DNA from 3 places in the Rhodococcoides navarretei genome. Region 1 is predicted to be linked to each of the others. Evidence: predicted binding sites of a transcription regulator. Region 1 holds the regulator's gene; each other region holds the start of a gene.

What was found. The regulator LexA, encoded in region 1, represses DNA repair genes until DNA is damaged. The targets are predictions, from matches to a motif close to CGAACANNTGTTCG.
Region 2: a site for LexA is predicted at 1,542-1,555, ahead of AABD04_RS06455 (HNH endonuclease signature motif containing protein). Genes of this name have one in related genera too.
Region 3: a site for LexA is predicted at 1,501-1,514, ahead of AABD04_RS15855 (HNH endonuclease signature motif containing protein). Genes of this name have one in related genera too.

Annotation. Positions count from the first base shown of each region.
Region 1 covers NZ_JBBPCN010000001.1:2,845,266-2,849,918, forward strand. Annotated here, with positions in the region: gene hrpA (ATP-dependent RNA helicase HrpA) at 1-1,508, shown strand, start outside; gene nrdR (transcriptional regulator NrdR) at 1,521-1,985, opposite strand; gene AABD04_RS13350 (hypothetical protein) at 2,086-2,481, opposite strand; gene lexA (transcriptional repressor LexA) at 2,824-3,507, shown strand; gene AABD04_RS13360 (acyl-CoA dehydrogenase family protein) at 3,584-4,653, opposite strand, start outside.
Region 2 covers NZ_JBBPCN010000001.1:1,293,519-1,298,171, reverse strand. Annotated here, with positions in the region: gene dapD (2,3,4,5-tetrahydropyridine-2,6-dicarboxylate N-succinyltransferase) at 1-7, shown strand, start outside; gene AABD04_RS06455 (HNH endonuclease signature motif containing protein) at 97-1,527, opposite strand; gene AABD04_RS06450 (6,7-dimethyl-8-ribityllumazine synthase) at 1,743-2,198, opposite strand; gene AABD04_RS06445 (DUF1810 domain-containing protein) at 2,209-2,640, opposite strand; gene AABD04_RS06440 (TetR/AcrR family transcriptional regulator) at 2,651-3,235, opposite strand; gene AABD04_RS06435 (SDR family NAD(P)-dependent oxidoreductase) at 3,297-4,058, shown strand; gene AABD04_RS06430 (CoA-binding protein) at 4,063-4,548, opposite strand; gene AABD04_RS06425 (O-acetylhomoserine aminocarboxypropyltransferase/cysteine synthase family protein) at 4,545-4,653, opposite strand, start outside.
Region 3 covers NZ_JBBPCN010000001.1:3,362,140-3,366,792, reverse strand. Annotated here, with positions in the region: gene AABD04_RS15855 (HNH endonuclease signature motif containing protein) at 1-1,472, opposite strand, end outside; gene AABD04_RS15850 (winged helix-turn-helix transcriptional regulator) at 1,586-1,909, opposite strand; gene AABD04_RS15845 (SDR family oxidoreductase) at 1,970-2,728, shown strand; gene AABD04_RS15840 (DUF6764 family protein) at 2,770-3,324, opposite strand; gene AABD04_RS15835 (MerR family transcriptional regulator) at 3,965-4,432, opposite strand; gene AABD04_RS15830 (SDR family NAD(P)-dependent oxidoreductase) at 4,462-4,653, opposite strand, start outside.

The DNA of each region.
Region 1 (4,653 bases):
ACTTCTACGACGCACGCATCGCCCCGGAAGCGGTGTCGGCGCGGCACTTCGACACCTGGTGGAAGAAAGCCCGCAGGCAGGATCAGCACCTGCTCGATTTCACCACCGACACCGTCGTCAACGCCGACGCAGCCTCGGTACTGACCGGCGCGTATCCCGACGCGTGGCGACAGGGCGAGATTCAGTTCCCACTGACGTACCAATTCGAGCCGGGTACCGCCGCCGACGGAGTCACCGCACGAATTCCGATCGCACTGCTCGCCCAGGTACAACCGGTGGGATTCGACTGGCTGGTTCCGGGCATGCGCGTCGAGTTGGTGACGTCGTTGATCAAGACACTGCCGAAGGCGCTCCGTCGCAACGTCGTTCCGGCACCCGACTTCGCCGCCGCGGCACTGGCGGTCATGAAGCCGCGAGCGGAAACCTTGGTGACGGCCTTGGCACGCGAGTTGTCGCGGGCCGCGCAGTGCCACATCACGGCGAAGGACTTCGATACCGCGGCCCTGCCCGAGCACCTGAAGATGACCTTCACGGCCGTCGACCCGTCCGGAAAGGTGTTGGGCAGCAACAAGGATCTGATTGCTCTGCGCACGAGCCTGTCCGGAGAGGTGGGTCGTCAGGTCGCGAGCGCGGTCGGCGATGCAGAGCGCGCGCCGTCACTGGCCTGGACCTCGGGCACGTTGGGACGGTTGGAGTCGACCGTCACCAGAGAGGTCGGCGGTCAGAAGGTCACCGGCTACCCCGCGTTGGTATCCGAGGGGCCGGGCGTTGCGGTTCGAGTCCTCAGCACCCCCGCCCAGCAGCGCGCAGCAATGCGTTCGGGCACCAGAACTCTGCTGTTGTCGACGGCACCGAAGGGCACCAAAGCCCTGCTGGCCGGTCTGCCCACTGCCGAACGCCTTGCCCTCGGCCAGAATCCGTACGGCGGCGTCGATGCGCTCCTCGAGGAATGCCGAGTACTCGCGGTAGAGGAAGCTATGGATGCGCACGGTGGGCCCGTCCGAGATCCGGATGCCTTCGAGAAGTTGAGGGCACTCGTCAACGCCGAGGTTCCACGGCGCACTGCCGCGGTGTTGGCCCTGGTGCGCCCCGTGCTGACGGCAGCTCTCGCGCTGTCGGCGCAGCTACAGGCGTCCTCGGGTGAACCCGCCGACGATGTTCGAGAACAGCTCGACGGCTTGGTCTTTCGCGGGTTCGTCACCGAATTCGGTTCTCGCAGACTGGCAGACCTTCCGCGCTATCTTGCTGCGGCGACCAAGCGGCTGGCTACGCTGCCGAGCAGTGCCGGCCGGGATGCGGCGGCGATGGATGTACTCGATCGGGTGTACGCCTCGTACGGACGACTGCTGGATTCGCTTCCGGAGAACAGAAAGAACAGTTCCGGCGTACAGGAACTGTTCTGGATGATCGAGGAATTGCGCGTCGGGCTGTTCGCTCAAGGGATCCGTACGGCGTATCCGGTGTCGGAGAAGCGCGTCGAGAAGGCGATCTCGGATCAGAATCGATGACGCGCGGGGCTGTCAGTCGATGTCGGCGGACTCGCGATGCTTGCGGAGTTCGTGGATCTCTTTCTCGAAGTCCTCGGCCGAGCTGAACGAGCGGTAGACGGAGGCGAAGCGCAGGTAGGCCACTTCGTCGAGATCGCGGAGCGGACCGAGAATGGCCAACCCCACTTCGTTGCTGGGAATCTCGGCGGACCCTGCTGCGCGGATGGCGTCTTCCACCTGCTGAGCCAAGAGATTCAATGCGTCGTTGTCGACGTCCCTTCCCTGGCAGGCGCGCCGAACGCCTTTGACCACTTTTTCGCGGCTGAACGGCTCGGTCACACCGCTGCGCTTCACGACGGCCAGCACTGCGGCCTCGACCGTGGTGAATCGACGACCGCACTCCGGGCAGGAGCGACGCCGCCGGATTGCCTGCCCCTCGTCCATCTCACGCGAGTCGACCACGCGCGAGTCGGGGTGCCTGCAGAACGGGCAATGCATGGGGGAGCCTCCGTCGTATCCAACGCTCCGACGACGAGCACGCGCATCGGAGCAGTCAGTCGAGGATACTCAGTGCTGCTGGGCACGATGGGGCCGGTGGTCATCTGCCCGTTGTGTACTCGACGACCGCTCCGTCGTGTACTTCGACCACACCGGCCGGCCCCACGCCTGCGTCGGGTGCAGCGGCCCGTAGGTTCGCGATGCCGATCAGGCCGCCCGCGACGACCACAACCGCCAACATCCACAGCACGAGCGATCGCATTCGGACCGGCTGACCGGCGAAGTGCGCCGAGGTCTCGTCGAACTCGCGATCGGCGGCCTCACGATCGGTGACGTCGGTCCAGGTCGGCTCCAGAACCGGTAGGCACGGAGTCGTCAGCGCACCGCGCATCTCGATGGAACTCCGCAGCGCGGGACGAGCACGGCGACGACGCTCGACGACAGCGGACCGGGTACGGACACCTGCGGTGGTGGGGCGATCGGTGGTGATGGTCATCGGAACCTCGTCTTCGCTCGGTGGATCGATTGTTCGATCAGGCGTTCGATGGACGCTTGTTCGAAGTTCTATCACGAGGCTCCGACAAAGTCTGTAGAAAACGCGACACGAGTCGAACAGATGTTTGATTCAACAGCTGATACACGCTAGATTCGTGCCAGAAACCACACGCCACACGAGTCGACACCATCAACTCCAGTCCGCGCAGACCTACCACGCAGACCGGATCCAGAACACCAGCAGGAGGCCGACAGCATGAAGGACGAGACCTCGACGAGGTCGACCACGCGTTCCACGAAGACCGCAGCGGGAAAGCCGGCCGCAGAGCCGACATCCAAGGCCATGGAGGTCGGTACCGACATCAGTGCTGGGCTGACCGAGCGGCAGCGGAAGGTGCTCGAGGTCATTCGCGCCTCGGTCACCGAGCGCGGGTATCCACCGAGCATTCGAGAGATCGGTGACGCGGTCGGCCTCACGTCGACCTCGTCCGTCGCCCACCAACTCCGGACGCTCGAACGCAAGGGCTTCCTCAGGCGCGACGCCAACCGGCCCCGCGCCGTCGACGTCCGTGGCCTCGACGAGGTGCAGGCCGACCAGGCTGCCGCCGCGGTCGACGGTTCGCCTGCGTCCGAGGAACAGGATCGGTTGCCGACTCCGACGTTCGTTCCGGTACTGGGGCGGATCGCAGCAGGTGGCCCGATTCTGGCCGAGGAGGCCGTCGAGGACGTGTTCCCGCTCCCCCGCGAGCTGGTCGGTCAGGGTTCACTGTTTCTGCTCAAGGTGGTCGGCGAGTCGATGATCGACGCAGCCATCTGCGATGGCGACTGGGTGGTGGTTCGCCAGCAGTCCGTGGCCGACAACGGCGACATCGTGGCTGCGATGATCGACGGCGAGGCCACCGTCAAGACGTTCAAGCGGTCCAAGGGTGAGGTGTGGCTGCTGCCGCACAACCCGCTGTTCGAGCCGATTCCGGGCAACAACGCCGCGATCCTCGGCAAGGTCGTCACCGTGATGCGCAAGCTGTAGGGATCGTCACCGTGGTGACACGCGAAGGGCCGCAGCACACTGTGCTGCGGCCCTTCGCGTATCTCGGATCAGCGGATCACAGATTCAATCCGCGGCCGATGATCTCCTTCATGATTTCGGTGGTGCCGCCGTAGATGGTCTGCACACGAGAATCCATGTACGCCTTGGCGATCGGGTATTCCTTCATGTAACCGTAGCCGCCGTGCAGCTGCAGGCACCGGTCGATCAGCTTGACCTGATTCTCGGTGGTCCACCATTTCGCCATCGCGGCTTCTTGGACGGTCAACTTCTCTGCGTTGAGAAGTTCGATGAACTTGTCCACCATGATGCGGGTGGCAGTGGTTTCGGTGGCCAACTCCGCCAACACGAACCGAGTGTTCTGGAACTTACCGATCGACTTGCCGAAGGCCTTGCGGTCGCGGCAGTACTGGATCGTCATGTCCAGTGCCGATTCCATTGCCGCAGCGGCGACGACAGCGATCGACAGGCGTTCCTGAGGAAGGTTCTGCATGAGGTAGATGAACCCCATGCCTTCTTCACCGAGCAGGTTGGCGGCGGGCACGCGCACGTCGGTGAAGCTGAGTTCGGCCGTGTCCTGGGCCTTCATGCCGATCTTGTCGAGGTTGCGGCCTCGCTCGAATCCGGGCATGTCGCGTTCGACGACCAGCAGGCTGAACCCCTGTGCGCCCTTCTCGGGGTCGGTGCACGCCACGACGATGATCAGGTCGGCGTTGATTCCGTTGGTGATGAACGTCTTCGAGCCGTTGAGCACCCAGTCGTCGCCGTCACGCACGGCCTTGGTCTTGATGCCCTGCAGGTCGCTTCCGGTGCCCGGTTCGGTCATCGCGATCGCGGTGATGAGTTCGCCGGAGCAGAATCCGGGGAGCCAGCGCTGCTTCTGCTCGTCGTTGGCGAGATCGATGAAATACGGCGCGACGACGTCGTTGTGCAGGGTGAAGCCGATACCGCTGTACCCGCCGCGGGTGGTCTCCTCGGTGACGATGGCGTTGTAGCGGAAGTCCTTGACCCCGCCGCCGCCGAACTCCTCGGGCGCTGCCGTTCCGAGGAAGCCCTGCTTACCGGCCTCGACCCAGACGTCGCGATCGACGATGTTCTGCTCTTCCCACTTCGCGTGGTTCGGCGCTA
Region 2 (4,653 bases), 1.6 Mb from region 1:
CGACTGAGAGTCCGATTCACTCGAATCATTCTGTCGGACAACCTCTTCCAGCCCCGCACCGTGTTCTCGGTGCGGGGCTGGAGTCTTTCCTGGGGGTCAGGCGATGTGGGGGCCTGCGCGGGCGTGGGATTGTCGCGGTTGTCGGTAGGGGTCGACGGTGGCGGGTGGTACGAACCATGGGTGGTTGTCGGTGCCGATGAACACTTCCCAGTCACTGTGGTGCATCAGGCGGTGGTGGAATCCGCAGAGTAGGACGAGGTTGTCCATGTCGGTGGGGCCGCCGTCGGCCCAGTGCCAGATGTGGTGTCCTTCGGTCCAGGCGGCGGGTTTTCCGCAGCCGGGGAAGGCGCAGCCGTGATCGCGGGCGGTGAGGGCTTTGCGTTGTTTGGCGGAGACGGTGCGGGCGGTGCGGGCGAGGTTGAGTGGGTTGCCGTTCTCGTCCATCACGATGGCGGTGAGAACACAGTCGCACGCGAGTTGGCGGGAAGTGTTGCGGGAGAGTGGTCCCATCCAGGGGAGCCAGCCGACCGACGTGCCGTCGCCGAACAGGTCTCGATAGGTGCCACGATCCGCTTCACTGCGGTCACCTTCGCCTTCGCTGCCGCTGCCGTTTTCGCGGTCCGGCTCGGTTTCTGCGTCGGTGTCGATGGGGTGTCCGGTATTGATGTCGACCGGATCGACGCCGTCTGTATCGGATTCGTCTGCTGCGCGGGAGGTTTCGTTGTCTGCAATGTCGTCGGTGTCGGTGTCGGTGTCGGCGCTGTCGCGGAGGTCGGTGAGATCGCGCAGGTTGATGTGCAGGTTCAGGTGGGGGCGTTCGCCGCCTTCGATGGGCCGGCTGCTCGAGGCGAGGTACTGGTCGAGGATGTGTCCGAAGGCGTCGGCGCGCCGTTTGGCGGGGCTGCGGTCGTCTGGGGTGCCGTCTGCGGCGGGTTGCGGTTCGGTCAGGGGTGAGAGGGCGGTGAGGAGTTTCTCCCCGGTGACAGCGTCGACATCCATCTTCGCCACCAGACGTCCGTTCAAGGTTGTCGACGCGAACAGTTCGTTGCGGTCGGTGTTCTCCGGTGGTGGTGTCTTGCCGCCGAACTCGTCCTCGAGCTTGGTGATCGCTGCCCGGATGCGGCCGGTGCGTGCTTCGGGCCCGGTCGCGGCGGCGATCAGCGCGGTGCGGGCCATGACGCGGCCCTCTTCCGGGAGGTCCTTGGGTGGGGTTTCGGCGAAGGTGAGGATCAGCGCGGCGTGATCGACGGACATGACGCCGGTGTTGACGGCGTCGGCGATATCGGGGAAGTTCTTCATGCCGCGGGCGAGGGCGACGATCTTGGTGGCTTTGGACGGCGAGAGCAGGGTGGTGGAGGTCAGCCAGCCTGCGGGTCCGGGGAATCCGAGCTTCTCACGGCTCACACGGGTGTCGATCTCTGCGACGAGAGCGATCCGCCGGGCCTCCGACAACTGAATCTCATGGGAGACCGCGGCAGCGTCGGCGAGCAGTTCACTCTCGCTCAGTTGCCAGATCTCCGTGGTCATGGAAGCAAGTGTATCGAACGTACGTTCGACTGGCAAGCATGATTGAATCGAAAACTGTTGCCCTGCTTAATTATTCGAGACTCAGAACCTGTCGGTAGGGTGTGGTAACGACCGACGTCGTAGACCTCCCAGCGCTAGAAGCACTCTCGCGAGTAACGCCGAGCCGACGACATAAGGCGCGGCGTCGAACTTCGATCACCCGCACACCCGACGCGTCAGCCGATGGTTCCCAGCGAAGCCAGAGTCTTGACAACCGCCCGCGCCGCCTCGGCACCCTTCGTCTCCAGGTGCGCGGTGAAGAAGGCCTTGTGGTCGGCGTGTTCGTGGAAGTGGTGTGGCGTCAGCACCACGGAGAACACCGGCACGTCGGTGTCCAGCTGCACTCGCATCAGGCCATCGATGACCGCCGTTTCGACGAAATCGTGTCGGTAGATTCCGCCGTCGACCACCAGTGCAGCGGCGACGATCGCGGAGTACTTGCCCGTCTTGGCGAGCCGCTGTGCGTGCAGCGGGATCTCGAAGGCCCCGGGCACCTCGAACACGTCGATGGGCGTCTCGCCCCGACCGAGCTGCTTCAGCTCGGCGGCGAATCCCACTCTCGCGCGATCGACGATGTCCAGGTGCCAGCTGGCGTGGACGAAGGCAATGGATCCGGCGAGTGGAGTGGTCATGCGTGCGATGCTAGCGGTATCGCTCGTCCAGCAAGTCGAGTGTCGGGCCATCGAATTCACCGGCGAAGTACTTCTGCAACAGTTCACCGAATACGGACGGACCCTCGGTAGCTTCGGCGAACAGCGTCACGGACGAATGCAGCTTCAGGTTGTCGGGATAGCCGAAGATCTCGTCGACCGTCCGTCCTTCGACAGCCAACACAAGCCGTGCCGCCTTCTTCAGGCGAGGCCCCAGCACTTCGTGCGACAGATACAGTTCCGCCTCGGTCAGATCCGCGATGCCGAAGTGCTGAGCGGTCGCGCTGCGCCCCAAACCGGCCAACTGCGGGAACACGAACCACATCCAGTGCGTCTGTTTCCGTCCCGCTTTCAGCTCCCGCGTCACCACAGTCCAGACGGGATCCTGAGCGTCGACGAAGCGTTGCAGGTCGTATTCGGTCATGCCGTTCAACCTAGGTGAACCCGCGCAGCAGGGTGTCGACGGTGGCGTCGAGCAGATCCTCGGTCGGGACGCCGTCGAGCAGGTCCCCGGTGGCCAGCATCGCGAGTCCGTGCACGCTCGCGAATGCCACTCGCGCGAGGATCTCCGGTGGAGCCTCGGTGATCACACCGGCTGCTATGGCTTCGCCGAGCAATGCCTCGGTAGCGGTCATACTTTCGTGCGCAACACTTTTCAGCTTCTCGCTGGCGTCGGGATGATGCTTGGTGCTGTACATGACGTCCAGCAACTCCGGGTGTTCGACGGCGAATCCCACGTAGGCGCGGGCGACTCCACGGAACCGAGCCATCAGCTCACCGGGCCCCGTTGCCGCTGTGACCATCCGGCGGTTCAGTTCCTCGAAACCGTGCAGTGCCAGCGCATCCAGGAGCGCTTGCTTGTCCCGGAAGTGGCGCGCCGGGGCACCGTGACTGACACCGACGTCTCTGGCCAGCTGCCGAAGCGACAACGCGTCGACCCCGCCGTGCGCGATGCTCCGTTCGGCCTCGTCGAGCAACACCGCGCGCAGGTCGCCGTGGTGGTAGCGCTGCGTTGCCATGCATTCACCCTAGGTGATGTTGGCGTTGACAACAATGCTGACACTGCCTACATTGGCTGCCATGACTTCCACAGCGCTCATCACCGGAGCAAGCTCGGGCCTCGGCGAAGAATTCGCCACCCGCTTCGCCGCACGCGGCGAGAACGTCGTCCTGGTGGCACGACGCGCCGATCGGTTGAACGCCCTGGCACGGCGCATCGAAACCGAGCACGGCGTGACGGCCACCGTCGTGGTCATGGACCTGGGCGTGTCCGGCGTCGGCGCAGCCCTACGAACCACGCTGGCGGACAAGGGAATCAACCCCACCACCCTCGTCAACAATGCAGGCTTCGGGACGCACGGAAAGTTCACCGACGAGGATCCTGCGCGCATCGCCGCCGAGATCGCACTGAACGTGAGCGCCCTGGTCGACCTGACGCACGCATTTCTGCCGAGCCTCACCGGCGCCCTGATCAACATCGCGAGTACCGCTGCGTACCAACCCACCCCAAACATGGCCGTCTACGGTGCCACGAAGGCCTTCGTCCTCAACTTCACCGAAGCCTTGGCCTTCGAGCACCGCACCTCGTCGCTGAAGATTCTCGCGCTCTCCCCCGGCCCCACCCGCACCGAGTTCTTCGACGTCGTCGGAACCGGCGACGCCGCGGTGGGTAACTACCAGACCTCCGAGCAGGTGGTCTCGACGGCTATGCGCGCGTTGGATTCTCGCCGCACCCCCGCCAGCGTCGTATCCGGCCTGTCCAACAAGATCAGCGCCGGCGGTGTGCGTTTGGCCCCACGTTCACTGGCCGCGAAGATCAGCGGTCGCCTGCTGAAGGCCTGAAGCGCTAACCGCGGGTACGACGCGAATCGATCACTCCCGTATCGAATCCGGCCAGATGCAACCCTCCGTGGAATCGGGCGTGTTCGATCTTGAGGCACCGATCCATGACAACGTTCAGCCCCGCTGCCTCGGCGTCGCGTGCCACCTGCTCGTGCCACAACCCGAGCTGAAGCCAGATCGTCTTCGCCTGCGCTGCAATCGCCTCGGAGAGAACGTCGGGCAAGTCGTCGTACTTGCGGAACACGTCCACCATGTCCGGTAGCTTCGGGAGATCGGCGAGCGTCGGGTACACGGGCGTGCCCTCGATGTCGGCAACCGTCGGATTCACGAGAAATATCTCGTAGTTGCTCGTCGACGACAGATACCGGTTGACGAAGTAGCTTGCCCGCGAGGGATTCTTGGACGCACCGACGATCGCGACGGTCTTCGTCTCACGCAGGATGCGTTGCCGCTGCGGCGCGGACGGGCCCTGCCAGGTGCGTTCGCTCATGACCGCGCCTTTCCTGTTGCCAGTGTCAGGGCCTGATCCAGGTCCCACAGAATGTCCTCGACATCTTCGAGTCCGACGCTGATGCGAATCAGCTCGGGATCGACA
Region 3 (4,653 bases), 520 kb from region 1:
CAGTCGGATGGAGTGGGGTCTGCCGCTGGATGGGCAGGGGTGTCCTCCGCCTGACTGTCTTTCGGTGTTGGTCCAGGCGTCGGTTTCGGGGTGACTGTCCTGGTCCGCTCGGGTTGATCTGAAGCAGAGCGGGTTTCGGGTTGATCTGGAGCAGTGCTGGTTTCGGGTCGATCGGAAGCAACGCTGGGTGCTGGCTCCGGTGTCGGCGTGGGCACCGGCGCAGGTGCTTGTGCTGGATCGGGTGTTCGAGGTGGTTCTCCGGTCGGGTCGGGTGTCGAACTCGATGCGCTGACCGGGCCTCGCGCCGAGGCTGCATGCGACGGTGCAGGATCGGAGCCATGGTCGGGTTCTGTTCCCTGACCGGCAGCGGATTCCGGTGCCGGTGCGGTTTCGGTGCTCGCTGTCGCTGTAGCTGTCGCTGTCGTTTCGGTGCTGGTTGCCGTTGTTGCTGTCGCTTCAGTGTTCGTGGCCGTATCGGTATCTGCGTCCGACTCCGAGTCCGACTCCTGCTTCTGCTTCTGATCTTTCGGTGTTCGTTCCCAGTCACCCGTTTCGGGGTTCTGGTGTGCGAGTCCGAGTTTCTCGGCGAGGGTGACTGCTTCGGTGAGCAGAATCTGCCACTGACTGTTGCGCGCCAGTTCTCGCGCGAGGTCGGGGTCGATCGAACCATGCCCGGCCAGATATGCCGGGTTGGCGAGCAGTCCGAGCAGGGTGGCGATGTCGACGGTGATCATCGTGAGCGGCACCCGCCGATCCGGCAATGCTGCATCGGCATCTTTTTTGGGGCAGTCATCACGTTGGCACAGGCACACCAGTCGGGGTTCGCCGTGCATGCGGGCCATGAACGCATCGCACAGGCGTTCTTTTCTGCCGCGGGGGTCTTTCGGGCAGAGGGTGTCGGCCATCTCTTCGAGCAGTTGCCAGGCGGCGGCGGCTTCGGGTGCGGTCAATTCCGCTCGGATGCGGGCGAGTTCGCCGGCGGCGCTGTAGGTGACGGTCCGGAATCGTTTTGCGAATTCCCGTAGTGCTGCGGCTTCCTCGGGTGCGACCCGGAACAGGATGTCCCAGATCTCCTGCTCGAGGGGACCCGGTGACGACCGGCGGGCTGCTTCGACGATCTCGTCCTCGACCATCGTGAGGATCTCGTCGGGGAGGTTGTCGAGGATCCGGCACACCGTCCGTACTCGCGGGAGGTCGATCTCCCCGGACTCGAACGCGCTCTTCACCAGTGGAAGCCGGGTATGCAGGGCAACGCCGACGGACACATACCCCTCGGCGACGGTGGCCGAGCAACCCAACGCGACTGCCATTTCGGTGCGTCCGTATCGGCTGTAGTGCTTGTACTTGGTGTCGCGGGTGATCCAGTCACAGTGCACGCGATAGCAGGCGGTGATCTTGCGAGAAGCTTGACGGTTCTCTGCGCGGGCGGCAGCGGTCAACGCCTCCAGCGACACGGCCGGTACTGCACCCATCTTTTTCACCCCCCGGTGAGCCGAAACAAGAACGCCTGTTCGAACTGAAAGAAGAGTAACTCGACCCACCGACACAAACGGAAGAATCGCTTCGAGGGGAGCGAATCGTCTGGTCAGGGCTGGTGATCGGTCACTTCGGTGTCCTCGTTCCACCGCTGTGCCCATTGCCAAAGTGGTTCGAGTGCCGGCCCCAATTCGTCACCCAGTTCGGTGAGGCGATATGAGCCGTCGGAGTCCTTGATCAGTACGCGCGCGTCGATCAGGGTGCGCAAACGCGTGGCAAGAACGCTGGATGAGATGTCATCGGTGCGTCGCCGTAACTCGAGGAAGCCAAGGGGGCCGCTGCGTAGTTCCCACAGAATGCGCATGTTCCACCGCTGACCCAGAAGGTCGAGGACGGCCGACATCGAACGGCGGGGTGCGCTTGCCATTTCCATCGTGCTCGATCATAGTGATTCGAAAATCGAAGCAGTTCGAAAATCGAAGTGGAGGCGTCGATGAAGCAGCGAGCGGCCGGAAGATCGGTGTTGATCACTGGTGCGTCCCGGGGTATCGGAGCGGAGACCGCGGTGCAACTGGGTGCCGAAGGCGCTGCGATTGCTGTGAACTTCCGCGAGAAGAAGCGTCGAGCCGATGCCGTTGTGCGCACGATCGAGGAGGCCGGAGGGCGCGCACTCGCCGTCGGTGCCGATGTCACCGACCCAGAAGCAGTCGACGCGATGCTGAACGCTGTCGGAGCTGAATTCGGTGCAATCGACGTTCTGGTTCTCAATGCGTCTGGGGGGCTCGAGCTCGGTGCAGATCCCGGATACGCCATGAGCATCAATCGCGACGCGCAGGTGGCAATGGCTCGAGCGGTCGCCGACCGCATGAAACCAGGCTCACGGATCGTCTTTCTCACCAGTCATCAGGCGCATTTCTACGGCAGGAAGCCCGTGCCCGTCGAGTACGAGCCCATTGCTGCGAGCAAGCGAGCGGGCGAGGACGCCCTGCGCGACATGATTCCGGAAATGAATTCACGCGGTATCGAATTGGTCGTGGTCTCCGGCGACATGATCGAGGGCACCATCGTCGTCACTCTGCTGGAACGCCGGAATCCGGATGCGGTGGCCGCGCGCACCGCACAGGGCACGCTGCCCACGGTTGCCGAATTCGCGGCGGCTGTGGTGGACGCTGCCGTCGGGCCGATCGAGAAGTCCGGTCTTACCGTGTATGTAGGAGGAGCCGATTACCTCGACGGGTTCGTGTCGGGGTAATCGGCTCCGTTCGACCGAAGTCGTGTTGTGGGATCGGGCAATCAGCTACCGAGGACGCAGAACTGACCGCTCGTGAGGTTCAGTGCCAATGACAGCGGGCCGACACAATCGACACCCCGTGCCTCCGAGGTGGCTCCGGATCCCCACCCGGCGAGTGCGAGAGTCGTCTGTCCTGCGTCGGCCCACGAGTGAGCGATTCCTCCGCCGAGTGCCAGTGCGTAGGCCGTGCCCGCATTCTTGCTCGCTCCGAGTGCGACGCCATAGCCGTTGGCGTAGGTGGTCGTCGCGCCGGGGCCGTCGTTGACGCTCACTGCGGTGCCGCTGTCGGCAGCACCTGCGGTGGCCCGTCCGGTGCCGTTCGAGGTAGCTCCGCAGCTGGCGGTGTCATCGACCTGGATGTCGTTGGCCGACGGCGGAGACACGCAGTTGACGGGGGCTGCCGACGCGGTGGCCGTGCCCGACAGGGCTGCGACGGTCAGTCCGGAGCCCATCGCGAATATTGCTGCGGTGCGGGCAATTCGACTGCCGAACCGACTCGACGTGCGCGCGGAGGAGGAGGTGGAGGACGAGAGGCGGGGTAGGGAAACAGAGAACAACAGGAAGCTCCTTCACGAGCGAAAACGGGCCGGTGCGGCACACGGTACCCCGCTCTGGGACTCCATGGCAGCAAGCAGGTGCGGATTGTGTAACGGTGCCGCCGGCATCCGGTGACGGATCGTCGTAGAAGTCCGGTTTCTCGTACCCCGACTGCAGCTGTCGTGGCCGCCCGATGCATGTTCGGGTCGCTGTCGTGCGCCGCCTCCGATTCTTCGAGGTCTGTTCCGCCGCTTTACTTTTCGGTGGGCGAGGCAGGTCCGGAGCTCGCGTTCGAGATGGCGAGCGACTCCGAGCGTCGGTGGTCCTCGACACCGTCCGAACGAAAGCAAATCGTTACCGGGCGGCTCTCGATCCGCGCCGGACGGCATGCATTCCGGCCGATAGTTCGAGGCTACCGCCAGCCCGATCCGGTACCTGGGCGAACTCGACAGGTCGGTGTCACAGAAGAACTACCTCTCGGGCCGGGTCGATTTGTCGACCCTCACAAAGAGTTTCACCTTTGACAAGAAGGCGCACGGGCGACACCCGGCAGCTTCCGGAACGCAACGCGGGCCGCGCTCCCGTGGTTGCCGGCATCGCAGCGGCCGGCTACTGAGCCGTCCGGTTCCGGCAACGATCGAAAACCTGACTTCACGATTGTCACGGACCGGTGGCACCGCCGTACGTTGCAATCTTGTATTCGGTTGCCACCAGCGAGAGTTGCAGTTCGCGGATCCGTCGTCGGACGTTGTCTCGATGCCGGGCGAGCATGTCGAGTCGTTCCGGAACGGTGTGTTCCCCGCCGTCCACCAGTTCGACGTAGTGCTGCAGGTCGCGCATGGGCATCCCCGACAACCGCATGCGGGTGAGGAACACGATCCGTCGGACGGCCGCATCGTCGTAGCGCCGATGGTCGAGTCCGTCGCGAGCAACCTCGATCAGGCCGCACCGCTCGTAGTACCGCAGCGTGTGTGGGGAGATATCGAGCAACTCCGCGACCTCGGCGATGCCGAGGGGTTCGGAGAGTTCGCCGGGTTCGATCAACTCGTGAACCAGTTCGACGGTCAGCGGTGCCTCCGAATCCGCAACGGCCGCCAGCGCCCTGTTCATCAAGTCCGTCGTCGCCATGAGTACAGAAGATAGTCCGGGAGCAGCCGTCAGACCGGGCGGACGGATTCGGGTACACCCGGGAAGTCCGCGCTGGATGACAGTTCGGCGTAGGTCTCCACAGACACCAGTTCACGACGGTACGACTCGCGCAGCCGTCGGACGGCCTCGCGTCCGAGAGGAATACGCAGCGGAGCGGACTCTGCCCCGACCAACTGACGGATGACGAGAGCCGCTCGGTG